One region of the Hathewaya histolytica genome, then DNA from elsewhere that is predicted to be linked to it. Evidence: predicted binding sites of a transcription regulator. Region 1 holds the regulator's gene; the other holds the start of a gene.

The links. The regulator Rex, encoded in region 1, represses fermentation and respiration genes when NADH is low (regulators of the CRP and FNR family bind a similar motif). The targets are predictions, from matches to a motif close to ATTGTTAANNNNTTAACAAT.
Region 2: gap (type I glyceraldehyde-3-phosphate dehydrogenase) is a predicted target of Rex. The motif match lies at 7,023-7,042, and genes of this name have one in related genera.

Annotation. Positions count from the first base shown of each region.
Region 1 is NZ_LR590481.1:2,200,996-2,213,655, forward strand. It holds gene FGL08_RS10580 (TIGR01906 family membrane protein) at 1-554, shown strand, start outside; gene FGL08_RS10585 (IS1182 family transposase) at 686-2,149, opposite strand; gene FGL08_RS10590 (hypothetical protein) at 2,467-3,399, opposite strand; gene FGL08_RS10595 (hypothetical protein) at 3,489-3,746, shown strand; gene FGL08_RS10600 (DNA-3-methyladenine glycosylase family protein) at 4,049-4,936, opposite strand; gene FGL08_RS10605 (CD0519/CD1768 family membrane protein) at 5,180-6,376, opposite strand; gene gltA (NADPH-dependent glutamate synthase) at 6,644-8,035, opposite strand; gene FGL08_RS10615 (sulfide/dihydroorotate dehydrogenase-like FAD/NAD-binding protein) at 8,035-8,904, opposite strand; glycine riboswitch at 9,101-9,224, opposite strand; gene FGL08_RS10620 (redox-sensing transcriptional repressor Rex) at 9,501-10,145, opposite strand; gene FGL08_RS10625 (ABC-F family ATP-binding cassette domain-containing protein) at 10,385-12,304, shown strand; gene FGL08_RS10630 (M14 family metallopeptidase) at 12,368-12,660, opposite strand, start outside.
Region 2 is NZ_LR590481.1:698,281-710,940, reverse strand. It holds gene grdB (glycine reductase complex selenoprotein B) at 1-1,151, opposite strand, end outside; gene grdA (glycine/sarcosine/betaine reductase complex selenoprotein A) at 1,230-1,700, opposite strand; gene FGL08_RS03210 (glycine/sarcosine/betaine reductase component B subunit) at 1,755-3,041, opposite strand; gene FGL08_RS03205 (thioredoxin family protein) at 3,185-3,517, opposite strand; gene trxB (thioredoxin-disulfide reductase) at 3,600-4,523, opposite strand; gene FGL08_RS03195 (GrdX family protein) at 4,537-4,914, opposite strand; glycine riboswitch at 4,968-5,040, opposite strand; gene FGL08_RS03190 (fatty acid kinase binding subunit FakB) at 5,360-6,199, opposite strand; gene FGL08_RS03185 (tRNA (cytidine(34)-2'-O)-methyltransferase) at 6,211-6,678, opposite strand; gene gap (type I glyceraldehyde-3-phosphate dehydrogenase) at 7,158-8,162, shown strand; gene FGL08_RS03175 (VanW family protein) at 8,253-9,611, opposite strand; gene FGL08_RS03170 (M42 family metallopeptidase) at 9,766-10,806, shown strand; gene sleB (spore cortex-lytic enzyme) at 10,843-11,508, opposite strand; gene FGL08_RS03160 (YgiQ family radical SAM protein) at 11,774-12,660, shown strand, end outside.

The sequences.
Region 1 (12,660 bases):
TAATGCTATTTAAATATATTTACTATATAGATATTAAATACCTAAAACTAGAAGAAATCTCGGAATTAAGTTTTGACAACTTAAAATCTAATTACAACTATTTAATAGATTTTTTATATTCTAATAGTAAGAACTTTTCTATGCCCTATTTTAAGTCTTCTTATAATGGAAGAGTTCATTTCTTCGAGGTTAGAAATATCATAAAAACTTTAAATTGTTCTCTATTAGTTACTGCACCAATTAGTATATTCTATGTACTAAGACAAAATGCTAAAAAGAATTTTCATTACTTAAAATATGTTTCTATAATACTATGTTCTTTTCCTTTTTTATTATTACTACCTTTAGCAATTAATTTTTCCAAGGCTTTCGATACATTTCATCATATATTGTTTAATAACGATTACTGGATTTTTGACGAAACTTTAGACCCTGTAATAACAGTTCTGCCTGAAAGATTCTTTATGCATGAAGGTTTCTTCTTGTTACTTATAATTCTAATTATATCCATATCTTTATATTTTATTTATAGAAAGAAAAAAAGAAGCTCTTAAAAAGGAGACCACTGAAAAACTTATAGTTTTTCGGGGGTTTACTTTTTACATAATTTAAAAGACTCAAGTTTATACCATTTTGTGGTATGAGCTTGAGTCTTTTTGTATTATTAAACCCTAATCGGGTATATTTACTGATTGCTTAGAGTCAATATTCTCTTCAAGTTTACAGCAAAAATGGTCAATGCACCTTGCATTTGCATGCCAACAAGACCTGCGGCTGACGCAACATCATACCCATGTCTATGTTTCATTTCACTATTTTTAGCTTCAATTTTATATCTCTCTTTTGATTTTTCTTTAAAAAAATCAGTTTCTTGAAATTCAATATGTTTTTGATGCGTATTCGTTTTGATTGAAACTGAGTATGATTTAGTTTTAGCACCTTCTTTATAGCACCCTTGTTTTAAAGGGCAACACTGACACTTTTTAACATCAAAAAAATAAGAAATTACTGTACCTAGTCCATCTTTGGCATGTTTTTTAGGTCTAGTACTAGTTTTCTTAGTACTCATATGGCCAGCTTCACACGCATACATATCTGCATCTTTATTATATTCAAACTTCGTTTTAGTTTGTCTTTTGTTACCATGAGATACTGATTTACTAAGCTTTGCAATTAGATTTTTTTCACTTTCATTTACATATTCTATATTTTCTTTTTCTGAATAAGCTGCATCTCCAATAATATTTTCTATGTTTAAGCCAGAGGCTTCGCTCTTTTCAATAAGTGATTTTAGTTGTTTTCCATCGTGTTTTTCTCCCGAAGTAACTACAGCAGCAGTAATAATACGTTCCTCAGTCATTGCAATATGAGTTTTATACCCAAAGAAAGATGTATCAGCAGTTTTGTGTCCAACTTTTGCGTCAGCATCTTTAGAGAATGACAAAACCTCTAAATCATCTTCGATTGTTTCTTTTAATAAATTTAATTTTTCTTTTACAGCTGGATAACTTGAAATGACCTCTTCTTTTTCAATAACTGATATAAGTTTTTGACAATACTCTATTTCATCCTCAAGAAGACCGTTGTTAACTTTATTAGGAAACCTTGCTTTCATTGACTCATCAATGTTATAAACTGACTTTCGAAGTTTTTTAGATTGTTCAATTAAAACTTCCCTAGGTGTTTTTTGATTGTATCTAGCTTTGGTATGAGTTGAATCAACAATAATTGATTTTGATTTTATAATTTCCTTTTCCAATGCTATTTCTACGGTTTTAGAAATTAGCATGTCCATTAGATTAGTGTCCTTTAAGCGTAGCTTTCTAAATTTAGTTAAAGAACTTGGATTAATTACATCCTCCTCCGGAGCCATATCTAAGAAATATTTAAAAGACATATCATATTTAGAGCGTTCAACAACATCTACATCAGAAATATTGAAAATAGTTTTTAGTAAAAGATATTTAAACATTCTTATTGGGTCAATCGCTCCGCGACCGTTATTATTGCAATATGTAGAAACTAATTCATCGTAGATGAATGAGAAATCTACCATTTCTTTAATCCTTCTCAACATATTATCTTTAGGGATAATCCTATCATATATATCACCATATTCGCTTAATATCATCTTTTGATGCATTAACATAAAATCACCTGCTTAAATTAGTAATATAAAAATTATACTAAAAAATAGACATAACATCTACACAAACTGTAGTGTTATGTCTATTAAGATTAGGAGGGTACTTTTTCAGTACCCTCCTTAAAAAGCTTCTTTTATATTTTAATATTGTTTTCTCATGAATATTATAATCATAATCTCAATTATTTGTAAATATTTATATATCTAGATATATTTTAATTCGTTATTAATATATTAAATAATCATTATCTCTCTTAACTAAAATGTATAAAAAACAGTTTTTAATACTATATGAATAGTGTTAAATCATTGGTACTTATTTATCTCCTACGTCTATAAAAAACGTCTGAATATGATATTACATCCTGATATCCTTTAACTTTAAGTTTAATATTACCAGATGTCAAAAACTCAATAGCATCTTGTATATTATAATCAAAGGCTAACTGAGTATGTGCATAAGAGATTTCCATATTTCCTGCTTTAGTAGTTGAATTAGTAAATCCACCTTTTACAGTCATATATCCTCTATGCATTGATTTGTTCACATCTGAAACTTTATCTATTTTAAACTTAAATGCAATACCATTTACAGATGTTTTACAGTGACTACTTTGTGAGCTTTTATAATCCTTAACATAAGCTTTTTCTTGCTCAAAAAGATCTATTGAAATTGATTCGTGATGACTTCTAGCTGTAGAATTATTAAAATATATATTAGAGTCATGACCTAATGCTAGTACATCACTGAAATAACAAAGAGGTCTTTTTTTCCAGTCATAGAAAAGATAAAACTCATACTCTCCATTGCTTTTTTCATATCCATCCAAATTTATTCTAATCCAACTATTTTCGGATTTGTTTGGAAATGACCTCGTAATTTTCTTATTATCATACAGTTTCAAAAGTTTATCTTGTCCTTCCAATAATTCATATTCTTCTTCTGTATATTTTTTAGGATCTACCTTAACATTACCACACCCATCTTGAATTACCCTTATATAAGCTTGGCTACTATTATATGACACTGCATTTTTTTCTAACTCTTTTAAGGCTTCTACGCTTTTTGGGTCATTTTTAAAATTATTAAGTTGCGACTTAGCTATACCTTCTGATATGTTAGTTTTGAAATTACTTTGAGTTAGTGCCATTTTATAATTGTCATCTTTTACTGGTGTTGCACCTACCATAACTGAATTAAAAAATATAGTAGCAGATACTAATAAAGCACTTGTTAATTTAATTTTACTCATTGTTATCCCCCTTAATGTGCTATAATAATGTTAACTATACCAAAATCAACATTATTATTCAATATTTTACCATAGGAGGAGTATCTTTTATGAGTTCTTTATATGTATTTTTTATTATCTTCATTATATTTATCTTGTTTATCATCATAAATAAAGTATTTCTTAACAACATATCTACTATTAAACTAATGTTTTTATCTTTATTTACAATGATAATTGGTATAGCATTTTTGGTAATTATAAATGATTACTCTAATATTTCATTTTTCTTAAAATTGATTGGTCTTTTTATATTATTATTTGGAATTAGTACTGGAATAAGTATACTAAAAAAAGATTTAAAATAAACTTTTTTGAAGATACAATATAAGTTTCAAATAATATGTATTAGAATTTTAGACTAGGATTACATTTTAACGCCTAGTCTAAAATTTAATATTATATTCTATATTTTGTAACATAACCTAATCATCTTCTTAGATGCTGTCTAATATGTTCTTTTGACACTTTTACTTTTCATACCCTTGCTATGATTTCAAAGGCTACCTTCATATATTGCTATCCACTATTCCATGAACGTAAAATTTTTTAATTTAAATTTTTGACGTTTTATTAAATTTCTACTAATAACCTTGTAATATCAATACTTTTATATTTTAATATTGTTTTCTCTGGCGTAATAAAATAAATATTGTTGAGCAAATCCAGATAAATCGCCAAATTTATCCCTGCCGAATTTTCTAATCTTAGGTAATGACACATCAGGAGCTACATAAAAATGTTGCATGGCTCTTTTAACCCATACATCCACTGGAAAAGCTGAATACTTTTGCATAGAAAAAAGTATTATGCAATCAGATACTTTAGGCCCAATGCCGTTAAACTCTTTCATAGCTTCATGACATTCATCATCACTAAGACCTTTTATATAGTCTAAATTTTTCTCTCCACTATATATTTTCTCTACAGTATCTTTTATATATTTTGCCCTAAACCCTGTTCTACATTCTTCTAATTCTTCTATAGTAGCGTCTTTTAATTTTTCTAATTTAGGGAAAGTATAATAAGATTCCCCCTTGTATATAATCTCTTCTCCCCATGCTTTACTTATATTATTTATGGCTTTTTTTATCATAGGTATCCTATTATTAGCTGAAATAATAAATGAAAGTGTAATTTCAAAAGGATCTTGTTTTAAAATTCTTATTCCTTTTCCAAACGATGTAGATTCAGCTAATATTGGATCTTTACTAAGCTCTTCTTTAATATCTCCATAATTCCTCTTTAAATCAAAATACTCTTCCCATATATCATAAAAATCCTTAATGTTAGTATTATATATTATGACATCATCTTGGTTTTTTTGAACTTCAATAACCTTCCCAAATGCTACACCTACATAACTTCCATCATCTCTCCTGTTCCATCTAAAACATTGTCCACAATCGAATATATCCTTAAGTTCAAAACTTTTTACATTTTTAATTATAATCCCTTGTTCTATTTCTTCTAAAGCCTCATATTCTCTATAGTCCATTATGTTCACCTTCCTTTTATATTAATTAATATTATGTATTATATATTTTCTTATCTATAAATATCTTATAGCTATTATTAATTATTTTGTACTAATTTATATTTTTTAATAATATTATAACAAACCATTTATATATTAACTACATACTTTCATATAATTTAATATTAAAACAGCTCTTATAAAGGTTTAAGAGCTGTTTCGTTATATGAATTATTAAATTATTTATTATAATATTATTTAGTCCTAAAAAATCATATATAATATATTAGCTAATATACCTGATGCTATACCACCTAATAATTGCGTTATAATAGCTTTATTAACTAAATCTCTCTCTCCAATAGCATCCATAAGTCCAACGTGAACGCTTAAGAAACCAGCATTACATATTGCCATTGCTGTAAATACAGCTACATCTTTTGCATTTATAATACCTGCTTTTAAAAACTCTGGTACTACTGCCAGGGATGCTCCAACAGATGCTAAAGACGTAATAGGGAATGTTATGGCTTCTGAATTTGAGAAACCAAATAAAGGTTTAATTATAAATTGTAATTTTGATCCTATCCAAGGAAAGAATCCTATTCCTTCATATGCTGCTCCTGTGAAAACACCATTAGGTCCAGGTCCCTTTGATAACATCATTATAAATGTACACATTATTACAACTCCTGGTATAATTGTAAGTGCTGTATCAACACCTGTCTTACCACCATCTAATAATGCTTGTAAAACTCTTTGAGTAACATTTCCTTCTCTAACTTCTCTATATTTTAACATATCATAGCCTTCATATTCACCATCTACAGCCTCTTGCTCTGTTCCATATCTCTTTTTACCTACGATTAACATTAATCTTACGCTTAAAATACCACCTGTTAAAGCTGCTATATTCCCTATTAGAACAGCTTTACCTAAATTTACTTTATCAGAAGACTGAGCTAGCATAAATGTTGTAACTATTAATCCCATTCCAAAAACTGTACCAAAGTTTACAAGTGATGGAATCTGGTATTTTTTAAAATACTTCAAAAATCCCTTATCTTGAACAATAGGAACTATTGATGGATTATCTGATAGATACGTAGTAACAGCCCCTACAGATGCTGCACCTGGAAGTCCATACAAAGGTTTCATAAGAGGATATAAAACTTTATTTATTATAGCTACTATTCCAAATTCAGATAACAATGATGTAAATGCACCTGCTAAAACTATTACCCCCATTAAAAACCATATAGTATTTAGAATTAAATCGTGTGCAGTACCCATCATGGTTTTAAACATCTTATCTACACCCATTCTACTAGCAAATACCCAAAATAAAACTGCAATAACTGCAAAAGCTACATAAGTTTCTGTTGTTACAACTTTAACTATCTTTTTTTGATTAGTTTTTTTTTCTTCCACTGGTTTAGTTATAGTCTTTTCCCCACTCATTGAATAACCCCTCCTAATATTTGTGAAACTTTTAAAAGAAACTTACAATTGACTAAATTTTCTAAAAACTTAGGGCAAATTAACAGTCTCTCTCCTTTCTTTTGTATTTCAATTTATATTTTATATATACAAATGTTAAATGTCAAACAATTCTTTATATTTTTATACTTATATTTTTATCTATATATTTTTACTATGAATATAAAATATTTGTATAAATAAAAAAGAGTATGTCCAATAAATAATCAGACATACTCTTTTTAAATTTTAGCTATTTAATTTTTCATCAATAGCTTTAGCTGCTTTCTTTCCTGCTTCCATAGCTAGTATAACTGTAGCTGCTCCAGTTACAGCATCTCCTCCAGCATACACATTTTCTCTTGAAGTTAAACCTGTATCTTCTTCTGCTACGATACATCTTCTCTTATTAATTTCAAGACCTTTTGTTGTAGATGGAATTAATGGGTTTGGTGATGTTCCAAGTGACATAATTACAGTGTCTACATCTAATACGAACTCTGAGTTTGGAATTTCAACTGGTCTTCTTCTTCCAGATTCATCTGGTTCACCTAATTCCATTCTTACACATTTCATACCCTTAACCCAACCATTTTCATCACCTAAAATTTCTATTGGATTAACTAGAAGGTCAAATGTTACACCTTCTTCTTTAGCATGATGAACTTCTTCTATTCTTGCTGGAAGTTCTGATTCAGATCTTCTGTATACTATGTGAGCTTCTTTAGCACCTAGTCTTAGTGCTGTTCTTACAGCATCCATAGCAACGTTTCCTCCGCCTACTACTGCAACTTTTTCTCCTACTCTAATTGGAGTTTCGTAACCTTCTTTGAAAGCCTTCATTAGATTAGTTCTTGTTAAGAATTCATTAGCTGAACATACTCCATTTAAGTTTTCACCTTGTATTCCCATGAACTTAGGAAGACCAGCTCCTGATCCTATGAATACAGCATCAAATTTCTCAACTTCAAATAACTCATCTATAGTAACTGTTCTACCAACAATTACGTTAGTCTCAATTTTTACACCTAATTTTTTAACATTTTCTATTTCATGTTTAACAACTGTATCTTTAGGTAATCTAAATTCTGGTATACCATATACTAGTACTCCACCTGGTTCATGTAATGCTTCAAAAATAGTCACATCATAACCATCTTTTGCAAGATCTCCTGCACAAGTTAATCCTGCAGGACCACTTCCTATTACAGCAACCTTTTTACCATTTTTAGCTTTAGTAGATGCTATATCCACATTATGCTCTCTTGTCCAGTCAGCTACAAACCTCTCTAACTTTCCTATAGCTACTGATTCTCCTTTTATACCTAAAACACATTTACTTTCACATTGTAATTCTTGTGGACAAACTCTTCCACATACTGCTGGCAATGCACTATATTCTGCTATAGTTTTTGCAGCCTCTTCAAATTCTCTATTTTTAACGTGTTGAATGAACTCTGGTATAGCTATGCTAACAGGGCACATTGTAACACATCTTGGATTTTTACAATTTAAACATCTAGAAGCTTCTTGTACTGCCTCTTCTTCTGTATATCCTAAACAAACTTCTTCAAAATTTCTAGCTCTAACTTTTGCATCTTGTTCAGCAATAGGAACTTTTTTCATTCTATCTAAATTCATTATTTAGCACCTCCTAAATTGCATCCTTTTTGAATTCCTTCATTTTGTTTAGTTTCCTCTGATTTATACATTGCAGCTCTTCTCATAGCTTCATTGAAGTCAACCTTATGTCCATCGAACTCTGGTCCATCTACACATGCAAATTTAGTTTCTCCATCTACAGTTACCCTACAAGCCCCACACATTCCTGTACCGTCAACCATAATAGGGTTTAAACTTACTACAGTATCTATTCCTAATTTTTCTGTAGTTAAACATACAAATTTCATCATTATCATTGGTCCAATTGCTACTACTAGGTCATATTTTTTACCTTGATTATTAACTAAATCTTCTATTAAATTTGTAACAAGGCCTTTAAATCCATATGAACCATCATCTGTAGCTATGTATACATCTTGTCCTACTGCTTTCATTTCTTCTTCTAATATTACTAATTCTTTAGTTTTTGCACCGATAATAACATCAGCATTTACCCCATGCTCATGTAACCATTTAACTTGAGGATAAACAGGAGCAGTTCCTAATCCACCTGCTACAAATAAAATTCTTTTCTTTTTAAGCTCTTCTATATCTTGCTCCACAAATTCTGATGCTTGTCCTAAAGGTCCTACAAAGTCGTGGAAATAGTCTCCTTCATTATAATCCATCATCTTTTGAGTTGAGCATCCTATTGCTTGTACAACAATTGTAACTGTACCCTTATTAGCATCATAATCACAAATTGTTAAAGGAAGTCTTTCCCCTTGTTCAGTCATTTTCACTATTACGAATTGTCCTGGTAAAGCTGACTTTGCAACTCTTGGCGCCTCAATATTCATTAAAAATATTTGAGGAGATAATTGTCTTTTCTCAACAATTTTATACATGTCCATTCCTCCATAATTATTGTATATTAAATGATTTTATGTTATTAAAATTTATAATTTTCACTTAAATTATTATAACATCTTTTATATACTTATGTAACATTTTTAACAATTATATTGCAACTTATCCGAATTATTAGATTATTAACATATTTAATAAACACAAAAAAACAGGGATAAATAGCTGTAATATATGCTATTTATCCCTGTCCTTTTATCTGAAAGATTCCTTAATACTTTGAAAATACTACGTCATAATATTTTCAAAATACTAAGTTTCTTCTTCGATGCTCTTTACGAGTCTCTCCAGGGGTGTGTCCGGCTATTGTTCCTCCACCTGAAAGTTTCATAATAAATCCATAGCGAAATTTATTCTTTTCTTCTTCGGTTACTTTTTTAAAAGTATCTCCAATAACCCTCATTCACGTATTTAGTTTTTAAATATATAAAGCTACACTTATTCCTTTATATACTTATATTATAATTTTATAAATATTTAGTCAATAAAAACATTACATATGTGCTGATTGAAAAGCAAACCTTTAGATAAGTTTTCATTTAAAACCTCCTAAAGGTATATGTACTTTGATTATTTTTTAACAACAACTATCACAGTTATTAAGTAAACAGCTTAATGTTAATAAACTCTCACTTAAATGTACATTTTCAACAGTTACATTCTTTGGAACATTTAAATCCACTGGTGCAAAGTTCCAAATTCCCTTTACTCCACCAGTTGTAAGAGTATCGCATATATTTTGAGCACTTTCACTAGTTACACATATTATACCTATACCTATTTCATTTTCATTTAAAAATTGTGGTAACATATCTATATCTTTAACTTCAATATCTCTAATTTTTAATCCTATTAATTTAGGATTCCTATCAAAAATACCTTCAATTACAAAACCTAACTTTTCAAAGTTAACATAATTAGCAACCGCTTGCCCTATATTCCCTGAACCAACTAATACCATTTTATAATCCTTTGAAAGTCCTAATATATTACTAATTTGTTCGTATAAATCACTTACATTATATCCATATCCTTGCTGTCCAAAATCTCCAAAACAATTTAAATCTTGTCTAATTTGTGATGCTGTAAAGCCTATTTTTTCACTTAGTTCTTTTGAAGAAATTCTATCTACATCATTACTTAATAATTCTCTTAAATATCTATGGTATTTAGGTAATCTCTTGATTACTGCCATAGATATATTATTCTTCTTTTTATCCAAAAATAACACCTCCCTATAATATCTCTTTATAATGTATAGTTAAATTATTTTTTATAGATTTTTTGAATACAGCAATATATATAATATTAGTATTATAGGTAAGTTATTGTCAAGTATTATACTATGCTATAATTATATATTATATCCAATTTTAACATTATATAAATACCTAAGTGACTATTATATAATAATTCTGTATAATAGTTTATATGCATTTAATAGGAATGAAGGTGATAATAATGATAGTTCTTAGTTGTAATAAGATATATAAAAGTTATGGTATTGATGAAATATTAAAAGATATTACTTTTAGTATTAATGAAGGCGACAAAATTGGCCTAGTTGGTTCTAATGGTGCAGGTAAGTCAACCTTATTCAAAATACTTACTGGGAACTTAGAGCATGATGGTGGTGATATGTTTATAGATAAAAGTAAACAACTTGGATATTTATCTCAGAACCTATCTCTAGATTCCACTAAAACCATATATGAAGAAATGCTTACAGTTTTTGATGAGCTTATACGTCTAGAAGAAAAAATAAATAGACTTGAAAAGGAACTTAACCAACCATATGAAGATTCTAATACTGAGCATTATAATAGGTTAATAAAAGATTATACAAATTCTAGGGAGATTTATGAGCTTAAGGGTGGATATGTATATAAAGCTGAAATCTATAAAGTACTTTATGGATTAGGTTTTAAAGAAGAAAGTTTTTCAAAAGAAATAAATATATTAAGTGGTGGACAAAAAACTCGTGTAGCACTTTGTAAATTACTACTTACAAAACCTGAAATTCTGCTTTTAGACGAACCTACTAACCACTTAGATTTAGATGCTATAGAATGGTTAGAAGAATATTTAAAATCTTATAAAGGTAGTATAATAATTATTTCTCACGATAGATTTTTTCTTGATTCCATTACCAATAGAACCATAGAGCTCTTAAATGGAAAAATTGAAAGCTATAATGGAAACTATTCTAAATTCATAGAACTTAAAAAGAAAAATTATGAACTTCATATAAAAGCTTATGAACATCAACAAGAGGAAATTAAGCGCCAAGAAGAAATTATTAAAAGATTTAAATCCTTTAATAGAGAAAAGAGTGTCAGAGCTGCTGAAAGTCGTCAAAAAGCCCTTGATAAAATGGAAAAGATAGATGCTCCTTTAAAGGAAATTAAGTTAAAACCCTTCTCTTTTCATACTGATATAACAAGTGGTAGTGATGTACTATTTATCGAAAACTTAAGTAAAAGATATGGAGAGAAAGTACTTTTCAATAACTTAAGCTTTCAACTTAAAAGGGAAGAGAAAGTAGCCTTAATTGGAGAGAACGGACGTGGAAAAACCACATTATTTAAAATTCTATTAGATTTAGTTAAAGCAGATAGCGGTTATAGCTCTTTAGGTAAAAATGTAGATATTGGATACTACGATCAAGAACAATCCAATTTAAATCAAGATAAGACTGTTCTAGATGAAGTTTGGGATGACTTCCCACACCTTACCACTACTGAAGTTAGAAGTGCTTTAGCCTCTTTTTTATTTTTCGGTGATGATGTATTTAAAGTTATATCCTCTCTAAGTGGTGGTGAAAAATGTAGGATAAATCTATTAAAATTAATGCTTACAAAGGCAAATTTTTTACTTCTAGATGAACCAACAAACCACTTAGACATTCTATCACGTGAAGCTTTAGAAGATGCCTTATTAACTTATGATGGCACAATTCTTGTTATATCACATGATAGATACTTCTTAAATAAAGTTATAAATAAAATTTTAGAACTAAAAGTAGATGGAGTGCATGAGTATCTTGGAAATTATTCGTATTATATAGAAAAGAAATTAAATCCTACTCGTTTTAAAATAGCTGAAGAAGAATCTTCAGGTAAAACTAAAACCCAACTAACTCAAGAAAAGAAGAAAAAAAGAGAGTTAGAAAAGGAAGCAAAGCAAAAAAATATAAGAATAAAAAGCTTAGAAAAAGAGATAAGTTTAATAGAAGATGAAATAGCATCTCTTCATGCAGATCTTTGCAAAGAAGAAATATATTCTAATCCAGATAAAACCATAGAAGTAAATAATGCATTAAGCTCAAAAGAACTTACCCTTGAAGAATTATACGAAGAGTGGGAGAATCTCCTACAATAATCACGTATAGTTGAACTTTATAAAAGAGAGTAGAAATTTTCTCACTCTCTTTTATAAAAAGTACTATATTATAGCTGCCTCTAAAAGCACTTTTATATTATCATTGTATATTTTATCAAATTGGCTTATAGGTAGTGGGTTTTTACCTAATCCAACTTCTATAGTATAACCTGGCCTTCTAAATTCTTTTATAAACCAGTCCTTATATCCACCATAAGATGAAATACCAACAGTTTCTCCTAGCCTATACCCACTTAGTCTTGAAAAAACCTCTGCAATTCTCCTATTTTCCTCTCCTGCTAAGTCTTTATACTGCCAAAATATAACTTCGCCTTGACTATGATAGGCAATTACTA
Region 2 (12,660 bases), 1.5 Mb from region 1:
GCTCCAACAGTCATTGAAACTGGTGTAATTGTACACATATGAACTACAGGTAATACTCTTTCAATTTCTTTAACTAGCGTTGCACCGCAACGTGTACAAGTTCCTCACGTAGAAGTTAGTATAACTGCATCTACACCATCTGCAACTAATTCTTTAGCTGTTTCAGCCCCGAATTTTTTAGATGATGCAACAGCTGTACCGTTACCAACTGTTGAATAGAAGTATCTGTGTAATGAACCAATTTTTCCTTCTTTTTCAAACTCTCTTAAAACGTCTACAGGAATAACTCTATCTGGGTCTTCATTAGCATATACAGGGTCATGTCCACCGTGTGCTGTTTCATGAGTTTCTGAAGTTAAGTCCATTAAACCTTCTATATCATACTTACCAATCTTAGAAGCACTTGAAGATTCAATATGGTCTGGGTTTCCTTTTGGAACTATACCACCTGATGTAACAATAGCAATTTTAGCTTTTGTTATATCTTTTACAGCTGGTTGAGGATCTACTCTATCGAAATCTGGCATTGGGAATTCTGTTACGAACTCTTCACCTTTTAATTTCTTAACAAGCATTTCAACAGCTCTCTTTGCTCCTCTATCTGTAGCAAAGTAGTTCTTTCTGATTCCTCTTGGCATATATCCATCTTCAGCAGGTGTTCCAACTTCTTCACCTTTAGCTAATTTTAAAGCTAATTTAGCCATTGCAGGTAAAGCTTGTCTCATACCAACTGCACTATTTCTAGTTTCTACAATATATGCACTCTTCTTGTACATATCTGCACCAGGGTTTTCTTTATACATAGCAGTCATTACTGGAACGCCTAATTTTTCATTAACTGCCTTACATATAGCACCACAAGCAACACCGTATCTACCAGCGTTAAATGCAGGTCCTGCTACAAATAGATCTGGCTCTTGTTTTTTCACCATTTCTAATATTTTAGCTTCTGCTTCTTCCATGTTTTCACCGAAATATGAGTCACCACAAATAACTGTTGCAACTATCTCAGCTCCATCTTTTTTTAATAGACCGTTTAATCCCATACCTGGGCCTACAAAGCCTTCTCTTACTTCAGGTTCGATGTGAGCCATTTCTTCTCCACCGATACCAGCATAGAATTGATTTATATAGTGAACTACTTTAATCAAAGTAATTTCCCCCCTTCAACTGGAGTTACTATTCAAACCCACAAGTTTCTGTTATTTATTATTTTTTAAATTTTAAAATTATAGTGAGTATTGTGAGAATTGATCTCTTACTGATTTAACTTCTTCGATGATAGCATCAACTTCAAGAACCATTTCCATCATTCCGCATTGCTCATCATAAACGCCTGCATCACAAGCATCTTTAATTTCTGGCTCTACTATATGGAATGCAGCTAATCCTAAAGCTACTCCAGCTAGTGGTCCTGCAAAAGTTGGATCTCCTGCTGCTACTGTTTCAGCTGATAATCCTGAAGCTTCTGCTTCTGCTCCACCAACTATAACAACAACATTTTCAGGTCCGTGTTTTTCTGCTAAATCTTTAACTCTTTGTTGGATCTCCAGATCCATAGCACCTGCAGCTGTTCAGACGAAACACTCTGTAGATGCAAAAATTACTTCTGCTCCTGCTGATTTAACACATGCTTCGATAGCTGGTCCTGGTATACCGTCTCTATCGCCGATAGCAATTACTTTTTTATCTTTTAACATAATTGATCTCCCTTTCTCAAATTATTCAATATAATATCCTATATTCTTTAAAAATTAATATCCTTTAGCTGTTAAATAGTTGAATCCAACTTCACTAGTAGCCCCAGTGATAACTTGAATTTCAGCTACGATTGATCCATCTTCCTTTAAACTTTCATTATTTGCACCAGCAATAATTTTTGCTGCTTCTGGATGTCCTATAACTTTGTCCATTTTTGGAAGAGTTATAACTTCGTTAGCATTACCATTTGTTACAACAGCGTCTCCTTTTGGAGTTGAGTCTGCTAATGATTGTGAACTTCCATCTTGTCCAGCATATTCGTCAGTTAATAAAACTGTTTTAATTCCTTTTGCAGTGATTTTGTTACAGTTCATAACTAAGTCAGCATCTGGGTTACCAAATCCTTCTTCTGAAACTATAACTGCATCCACTCCTAGGTATTCTGCCATTTTAGCAACCCAGTTAGATGATCTTTCTTTATCTGCAAGATATACGTTTTCGTTAGTTAATATTACTCCTACGAAGTTGATATCTTTTCCATGTTTTTCATATAATTCTTCGATTATTGGATGATTCATATGAACATAACTTGGATTTTTGTCACATGCAGATACACAGTTACCACTTACTATTGCACCGTCAAATACTTCTGTTGGGTAAATAAATGTAGGAATAATTTTCTTAGCATCTACTCCGTAAACATAAGTGTCATGAAGTAATCCTTGGCTTTGAAGCATATACACATAAGCTACTTTTGGTAACTCTGGATATTGTTTAAGTTGCTCTAAAAGTGGTAATGTTTCGAAAATTTTAACTTCATCTGGCTCTACTTCTTTACCAGCTTTTCCAAGATATACAGCTGCTTTGAATCCTAGCATTCTTACTGCTTCTTCGTGAGCATGCTGAGCTATACCATCTTTTGGTTCTGCAATGATTACTAAGTTGTTAGTCTTTGAGAATGGAGTATATTTAGCACCTTCTCCTGACATATCAACTATACCCTCTTGGAAACCAACGATTTTACCAGTTGTTACAACTGCTGCACCTTTTAATACATGAGTTCTGCCTGAACCAACTGTGTCAACTTTATTGATGAATCCAGGGAATATTCCACCGTTTCCTTCAACTTTAACTCTTGGCTCAACAACATCTTTAACTGGGATAATTCTTACTGATTCTCCTGGTCTTGCAATTTCAAAATCGATGCTCTTTATTCTGTCATCTCCACCGATTTCATTTAGAAGTTCTTCTTTGTTAACATAAAGAACTCCGTTTTCAACCTTTGTTTCACTGCCGAATTGAAGATCTTTTATAAATATTTTACCTACTTCAAGACGCATAGGTTTCACCTCCTGAAATGTTGAGTACATACGCCTTCATCCTAATAATTTTATATTAATGCACAGAGGTATTTTTATACCTCTATGCATAATTAACTTCCTTGGTATATCTTATTCATTCAAAGATATATAGTCCCTCTAGATTATAGAGTTTCGTAGTATTCTTTTATGAATCCTTCTATGTCATCTAATGTAGCAATCTTATCTGGAGTTATTGTAGCTACTGGTTCTCCATCTTTGTATATTTTCATTGTTGGTAAGCCTAAAACTCTTTGAGCTATAGCAAGTCTTCTTGATCCAGAAGTGTTTAAGCTAGCGAATTTTATTTTATCGCCATATTTTTCTTCTAAACCATGAACTCCTGGCATAAGTTGCTTACAGATTTCACATTTATCTCCCCAGAAATCTACGAATACTGGTTTCTCAGTGCAGTTAGTAACCTCTTGTTCCCAATTTTCTTTGTTTAATTCTAACATTTAAGAACCCTCCTCTATATTTTCATACACGCCATTGTGCATATATAATAATTTAAAATTATTAACAAAATTAAGTTAAATACTATTTGTGGTTTTCAACATAATGCTCTGCTTGAGTTGCAGCTATAGCTCCATCTGCTGAAGCTGTTATAACCTGTCTTAAAGAAGTGTCCCTAACATCTCCTGCTGCAAATACTCCTTCAACATTTGTATGCATAGCAGCATCTGTTAAGATATCTCCTCTTTCAGTCATATCTATTACACCTTTAAATAAATCAGAGTTTGGATTGTATCCTACGAATACGAAGCATCCATCAACTTTTAAAGTACTTTCTTCTCCAGTTACTCTGTTCTTAAGCTTTAATCCACCTAATATTCCACCATCATCTATAGCTTCTTCTGGAATTGTATTCCATATAACTTTGATTTTTGGATGGTTAAGAACTTTTTCTTGAACAGCTTTGTTTGCTCTAAATTGATCTCTTCTATGAATAACTGTAACATTTTCAGCAAACTTAGTTAAGTATAAAGCTTCATCTAAAGCTGAGTCTCCTCCACCAATAACAGCAACATCTAATTCTGTAAAGAAGTCGGCATCGCATGTTGCACAGTAAGAAACACCTTTTCCTCTTAATTCAACTTCATTTTTGAAACCTGCAAGTCTTGGATTAGCTCCACTTGCGATTATAACCGTTTTTGCTTGGTATTCAGTATTTCTACCTTTAAGTACTTTTATATCGCCTTCTAATTGAACTTCAACTATCTCATCTTTAACTATTTCAGTTCCAAATCTTTCAGCTTGATCTTTCATTCTTTTTATTAATGAAGCTGTTTTATCTTCAACTGAACCTGGATAGTTTTCTAACTCTTCTGTTGTAGCAGCTTGTCCACCGAATTTAGCTCTTTCAATCATTAAAGTCTTCATTCTAGCTCTTCCACCGTAAAGTGCTGCTGATAGTCCTGCTGGACCTCCACCAATAATTATAGTATCGTAAATTTGTGACATGATATTTCCTCCTTTAATTCAATGCATGATATATTAAATCATAATCTATAAGCTGAAAATCATTTAAAATCTTTTCATTATATTGCGGAAGTGGTGAAATATTCAGAAACTTTTTTAATGTCATTATACTACTTTCTATAATAGATAATGAATCTAAATCTACACCTTTATTTTTTTCTTTAGATACGCATATAGTTCTATACGGCGTTTCATTTGGTTTTATACTGCTCATTAGAGGATGAGTTAATAACTTATGACCCATATGTATTTTATCTCTAACAATGTTGTACACTTCTTTCATTTCTTTATCTACGAATATTACTTCGTATTCATCTTGAAACTTTTTTTCGCTCAAAGGGTTATTTGTAATAATAATTAGTTGTTCCCTCATTTTCCCCTCCATTTTTAAAGACATAAAAAAAGACAAAACATAAAAGAACCTAGCCCTTATGCTCTGTCTTGGTACCTGAGAGAATTACCCCGTCGGTGCTTTTATAAGCTTTCCAGAGTTCTGTCTATTCTCGATACTTTTGCCTGAAAATTTCATATTTATCGGCAAGATAAATACTTGTTCCTTCGGCTACTTTAAAAATTCATTTCACTAAGATTAAAACATTTTCATATACATGAACTTTTAAAGTCATCTCTCGAAAATTTCATCCAGCTATATTAATTTTTTAAATCGTTATTTCATTATCAATTATAACCTATAAATAAATAAATTTCTATAGTTTTTTTAAAATTTGTTATTTGTTTTATCTATAGTGCTATTGATAAAACAAATGAATTGACTTAATTTACTTAAAATTTATAATAATTAAACATAAGTGTTAAATTTAATACTTTTCAATAAAGAATATACCTGCCGCTGTTGTTCCGGAATGAACTCCTACAGTACACCCAACTTCGGCTCTAATATAATTTTTATCTAACTTTTCATAAGCTTCTTGTACACTAAGCAAAAGTTCTTCATCACCTGAAGCTAATAAAATTCTTTCTTCATCAAGATTTATCTCTTTTTCTTCTATATACTTCATAGCATTTTTTATAGCCTTTTTAGTGCCTCTAACTTTTTCTCTTACTTTCATTTCTCCATTATTCACTTCAAGAACTAGTTTTATGCCTAATAAGTTTCCAACCATTCCAGCTGTTTTAGATAATCTACCACCTTTAACAAGATTATCCAAGGACCCAAAAACTAAAGAACTCTTTACATGTGGAATTGTTTGCTTTATTGAGTTTTCTATTTCCTCTAAACCTAATCCTTCATCTCTTAATCTACAAGCCTTAAGAACTAATAAGCCTAAGCCACAGGTTACATTATAGCTGTCTATAACAACCACATTTTCTGTCTCTAACATATCTTTTGCCATGCACGCTGCTTGATATGTACCACTCATCTTAGAACATAAATGTATAGATATTACTTTATATCCCTCATCTAAGTATTTTTTATAACATTCCGTAAATCTCTGAGGATTGATTCCCGCTGTCTTTGGAAAACTATCTGATGACTCCATTTTAACTGCCAGTTCAGAAAATGTAATATCCTCTCCATCTATATAATCTTTTCCTTCAAATTCCACTGTCAAAGGCAAAACTTCTACATCTTTTTCTCTTAATAAATCTTTAGGTAAGTCTGATGTACTATCCGTTATTATTTTAATTTTCTCCACAGCACTTCCTCCTATTTCATATTAGGGAAATTGATTTGCCTTAAGGCTTCATACGCAATTATAGCAACTGTATTAGAAAGGTTTAAAGATCGCGTAGTAGTATTTATCATGGGTACTTTAATACAATTTTCTTTATTCTCTTCCCTTATATAATCTTCTAATCCAGATGATTCCCTTCCAAAAATCAAAAAATCACCTTCTTTAAATTTTGGTTCAGTATAATGTTTGGCTCCTTTTGTAGTACAACAGTAAAAAGTAGAATCTTTATATTTCTCCCTTAACTCCTCATAAGATTCATGTACTTCTATCTCTAATTTATCCCAATAGTCTAGCCCTGCTCTCTTTACACTTTTCTCATCAATACTAAAACCTAGTGGCTTAATTAAATGTAATTTACAATTTGTAAGCACACAAGTCCTTCCTATGTTACCAGTATTCTGAGGAATTTCTGGTTGAAATAGCACTATGTTAAGATTCACAATTATTCCTCCTCTTAGTTACCTTAAACTATTTAGTTCTTACAGTATACACTACTTTAATGCATACTTTTACATTATATCATAAATTAAATTAATACATTATATAATAAGAAAATTATTTAAATTGTGTTTACAACTTGATGTATTTAAACCTAAGGATTGTTAAACCATATACAATATTCTATTTTCACAAAACTATCTTTATAATTTAATATAAACTTTTTTAACATATTAAACTATTTTTAAATTAAAAGATATATATTTTAAAATGTAAAGAATTTTATTCAAATTCAAAGGTATTTAAAGCTAATTGTAAAATATTAAATATAACATATTTGAAAATTTATAATATAATATTGACAATTACTATGTTTTTTTTATATAAATAATATATACAATATATTATTTGTTATATATTATTTAACTTTTGAGCTTTTAAATATTTAAATAAAGCAATACTACATGGGGGGAATAACTAAATGAAAATAGGAATTAATGGTTTTGGAAGAATCGGAAGATCTGTTTTAAGGATTGTCTCTGAAGGCAATTATAAGAATATAGAGATCGTAGCTATTAATGCAAGGGCAAATAGTGAAACCTTATGCCATCTTTTTAAATACGATAGTTGTTTTGGAAGATTTAATGGAACTGCCACTTATTCAGATGATGAATTAGTTATAAATGATAAGAGTGTTAAAATATTAAGAAAACCTTCTCCAAAGGAAATACCTTGGAATGAATTAGGCGTAGATATTGTAATTGATACTACAGGTAAATTTAAAACTCAAGAAGACTTAATGGGACATATAGAAAGTGGAGCTAAGAAAGTAATATTATCAGCACCTGGTAAAGATGTCGATGCTACTATAGTTTTAGGTGTAAATGAAGATACATTGGATCTTGAAAAACATAATGTAATATCTAATGCTTCATGTACAACAAACTGCCTAGCACCAGTTGCTAAGGTTTTAAATGATAAGTTTGGAATAGTAAAAGGTCTAATGACAACTGTTCACTCTTACACTAATGACCAAAACACATTAGATAAAACTCATAAAGATTTAAGAAGGGCTAGAGCCGCTGCTGAATCAATAATCCCAACAAGCACAGGGGCTGCTAAAGCTGTAGGTATGGTTATACCTGAGCTTAAAGGTAAATTAAACGGTTTTTCATTAAGAGTTCCAACCCCAACTGTATCTATTACTGATTTAGTTTGTGAACTTAGCCAAAATGTTACTGTAGAAGAGGTAAATGCAGCATTAAAAGAAGCATCTGAAGGGTCAATGAAAGGAATATTAGGTTATTCAGAAGAACCTCTTGTTTCTGTAGACTACGTAGGAGACTCTAGATCTTCTATAGTAGATGCATTATCAACTATGGTAATTGGAGAAAACATGATTAAAGTCGCTGCTTGGTATGATAATGAATGGGGCTATTCTGCAAGAGTTGTAGATTTAGTTCAACATATAATAGATAGAATATAATACATTTTAAATTTCAACTTACCTTATAAAGAAAAGCCATAGTTTTAAACTATGGCTTTTCTACATACAAATTAAATTTAGAAAATCACTTTACTGTTTTGTTCCTTTTAATACAACTCCATTTACTGGTGCTATACTAACCCTGTGTAACACTTCTTTCTTAATAAGCTTTTCGCCTTCATATGTTTCTCTATATATTGTTGCTTTATGCCCTGGGTAAGATTGTTTTTTTACTTTTTCAGTACCAGCTGGTAAACTTGAATCTGATACAACACTTGTCTTAGCTGGAATTGTTTGTTTATCTGCTGAGTATACCTTATAAGTATACTTCTTTAAATCAGCATTTGAATATACATTAAAAGAAACTGAATTGCCTGTTACATATCCTTTTATATATATTGGATAATCTAAAGTATTTACAAAAGAATAATCTGGTCCTCCCCAACTCACTGTAGCATCTTGTCCAATATCCACATAGGAAGAAGCTATAGTGTGACTGTATCTTTCTGTTGGGTCAATTTTAGATCTTATCATGGTATTATAAAGAGTACTTGAAACTTGGCATATACCGCCACCTAAATCTTCTACAAATTCATTATTTATAATTACATTGGCTTTCTTATATCCTCTGCTCTCAGTCCTTTCACCTACTACACCATTAAAACTAAACTTCTCTCCTGGCATTAATACAGTTCCATTGATTGCTTCAGTAGATAATTTTATATTATTGATTCTACCTTCTTTTCCAGAGCTAAAACCAGTTGTATATGAACTTATAAGACTATTAATAGTACTTAGCTTGTCCTTTGTCTTTTTAGGTTTAATAGTTTCAATTGAAGCCTTTATTTTAATAACCTCATTATCTAACTTACCATTAACTTTATCTAATATTTCTTTTTTTAATTTATCTTCTTGTAACTTAAATCCTACTTTTTCTTCTGAAACACTAAAGTTACTACCTGAAATCATTGTAAGTGTGGCATCCTTAGGCTCCCTATTTACATCCTTTTTAACCTGTGAGATTACACTATTTATATAATCTTGTTTATAAGAAAACTTCATTTCAACATTCTTAGGGCTTTTCTTTTTAATAGCTAAGAATTTATTGAAAGTACTTTCTTCTTTCTTATGTTTCATTACCTCTTCTACAGTTTCGCTAATATTATATTTAGCATCTAATTTCTTATAATCTATAGAATATTCCTTATTATTCGCAGTAATAACTATTTTCTTTTTTAATACTGCATCTTGATATTTTTCTTTTAAAAGTTTTTGTGCATCTTCTTTGGTTTTTCCCCCCAACTGTACATCTCCAACTTTAACACCTGGATACACTAAATTAGACCATTTATTTACAGTAGAATAAACATAGGCTCCAAAAGCCCCTCCTACCATAATAATAAGTAAAACTATCGTCATAATTAGATTTTTTACTTTCAGTTTTTTCATTATTTAACTCCTTTCCGCCCATAAATACATTATACTACAATTCTTTTTTTTATCCTATATGCTTTTATTTATTTTGGTTCATTTTTATTTTATTCTATGTTAAAATATTAATGTATTAATTTTTATTTCCATTTAAAATATAAGGGGTGGTACTATGACATATGATGTAAAAATATTAAAGGAATACTTAGAAGGTATATTAACAATTCCAAGCCCTTCAGGATACACTGAAAAAGTTATGGATTATGTTAAAAATGAACTAAATAGTTTGAAAATTCCTTACATTGTTACTAATAAAGGAGCTTTAGTAGCTACTTTAAAAGGGGAAAATGAAGATTATCAAAAAACCTTTTCTGCTCACGTAGATACTTTAGGTGCTATGGTTAAAACTATAAAATCTAATGGTGCACTAGGCCTTACATGTGTTGGTGGGTACATGATGAACTCTGTAGAGGGAGAAAATTGTACTATACACACTATGGATGGAAAAATATATAGTGGTACAATCCAAACTGTAAAACCATCTGTTCACATCAGTGGTAAAGAAGCTTATGATCTTAATAGAACTACTGATAACATGGAAGTTGTTATAGATGAAAAGGTTTCATCTAAAGACGATGTTGAAAAACTAGGAATTGAAATTGGAGATTTTGTATGCTTTGATTCTAGAACTAGATTTACAGAAAGTGGTTTTATAAAATCAAGACATCTAGACGACAAAGCTAGTGTTGGTATCTTACTTTACACAATGAAATACTTAGTAGAAAATAAAGTAAGCTTACCTTATACAATTAACTTCTTTATAAGCAACTATGAAGAAATTGGTCATGGTGCTTCAGCTGCTATACCAGCTAATACTAAAGAATTTATAGCTGTAGATATGGGTTGCCCAGGTTTAGATCAAAATTCAACTGAGTATGATGTATGTATCTGTGCAAAAGATTCTACTGGTCCTTATGATGTAGAACTTAGAAAAACTTTAGTTAACATATGCAAAAAAGAAAATATTCCTTATAAAATAGATATATATCCAAGTTATGGTTCTGATGCTTCAGCAGCTTTACGTGCTGGATGGGATATAAAAACAGCTTTAATAGGTGCTGGTATATTTGCATCTCATGGATATGAGAGAACTCATATGGATTCAATACTAGCTACTTTAGACCTTGTAGTTAAATACTGCTTAGAAAAATAAATTTTAATTAGGATAGCCAAAATGGCTATCCTAATTTTATTGACAAAACCTATGTTTTCCTATAATTTTAATTAAAGGCCTAGACCAAATCCACTTATTTGTAGTTTTGGCAGGATTAAAATAATATAGAGCTCCACCAGAAGGATCCCAACCATTCAATGCATCTCTTGCTGCATTTATAGAACTTTGTTCTATTTCAGCATCAATTTGACCGTCAACTGTAGCTGTAAAAGCTCCTGGTTGATATATAACTCCAGCAACACTTGATGGGAACTGAGGACTTCTAGTTCTATTAAGTACAACTGCACCTACTGCTACCTGGCCTTCATAAGGTTCTCCCCTAGCCTCGCCATTAATAATTCTAGCAAGAAGCATTAAGTCAGAATTATTATTATTATATGTCCTATAAGATCCTCCACCACTCTTGTCAACTATGCCTAAAGCATTTAACGTGGCAGTTCCAACAACACCATCACTATTTAAACCATTTTTAGTTTGAAACTTTTTAACCGCAGTATAAGTATTATACCCATATATGCCATCCACCCCACCAGTATAATACCCCCAGTTTTTAAGTTTCGTTTGAATTTCCCTTACAGTATCAGAACGTGATCCATAACTATAGGCTGCGCTCTTACTCTCCTCTAAATTAGTATTAAAGTTAAAAGCACCTATAAAACAAATATTGATTATTACTAACATAATAATGAATAGAGGGATATTTATTTTATGTTTTTTTCGCTCCAAATCTTATACCTCCTTTTATATCTACCATTTAAAAATATTTTGTGTTACTTTTTAAAAATAATTCATTTTTTTATATTAAAAATAAAATTTAGTTTATAAAGTCTTATTTTAATATTCAGCATTTTATATCTAAAAATCAGTAAATATGCTAATATAATAGTTACATAATTTTTTTATGTTTACATTTACTAATGTAAATTTACAGAGAGGGATATAATTTATGAAATTAACTAAAAACTTTTTACCTGTTTCTAAAAGAGATATGGATAAAATAGGAGTATCACAATTAGATTTTATTATAGTAACTGGAGATGCTTATGTAGATCACCCTTCCTTTGGAACGGCAATTATAGGAAGACTTTTAGAAAGTGAAGGATTTTCTGTAGGAATTATAGCCCAGCCCAATTGGACTGATATAAACGATTTTAAAAAACTTGGAAAACCTAAATATGCCTTTTTAATAAATTCTGGAAATATAGATTCCATGGTTAATCATTACACAGCATCCAAGAAAAAAAGACATGATGATTTATATTCACCTGGTGGGAAATCTGGCTGTAGGCCAGATAGAGCAGTAATAGTATACTCCAATAAAGTAAGAGAGGCCTACAAAAATATTCCTATTATTTTAGGAGGAATTGAAGCAAGTCTAAGAAGATTTGCTCATTATGATTATTGGAGTAATAAAGTAAGACGAAGTATTTTAATGGATGCAAAAGCAGACTTACTTATCTACGGTATGGGTGAAAAGCCCGTAATAGAAATAGCAAACCTTATGAGGTACGGTATGGATATACAAAATATAAAATCCGTACGCGGTACTTTATACTCAGATTCAAGTATAGAAAATATTAAATCTAATGTAATAACCCCTTCTTACGAAAATGTCTGTACAGATAAAAAAGCTTATGCTGAAAGTTTTAAGCTTCAATCTGGAGAGCAAGATGCTATACGTGGAAAAACTGTAGTACAAAAACATGGAAATACATATATAATTCAAAATCCACCAGCGTTTCCTTTGAGTGTAGAGGAAATGGATAAAGTTTATAACCTTCCTTATGTTAGAACTTATCACTCTATGTATGAGCCTGAAGGTGGTATACCTGC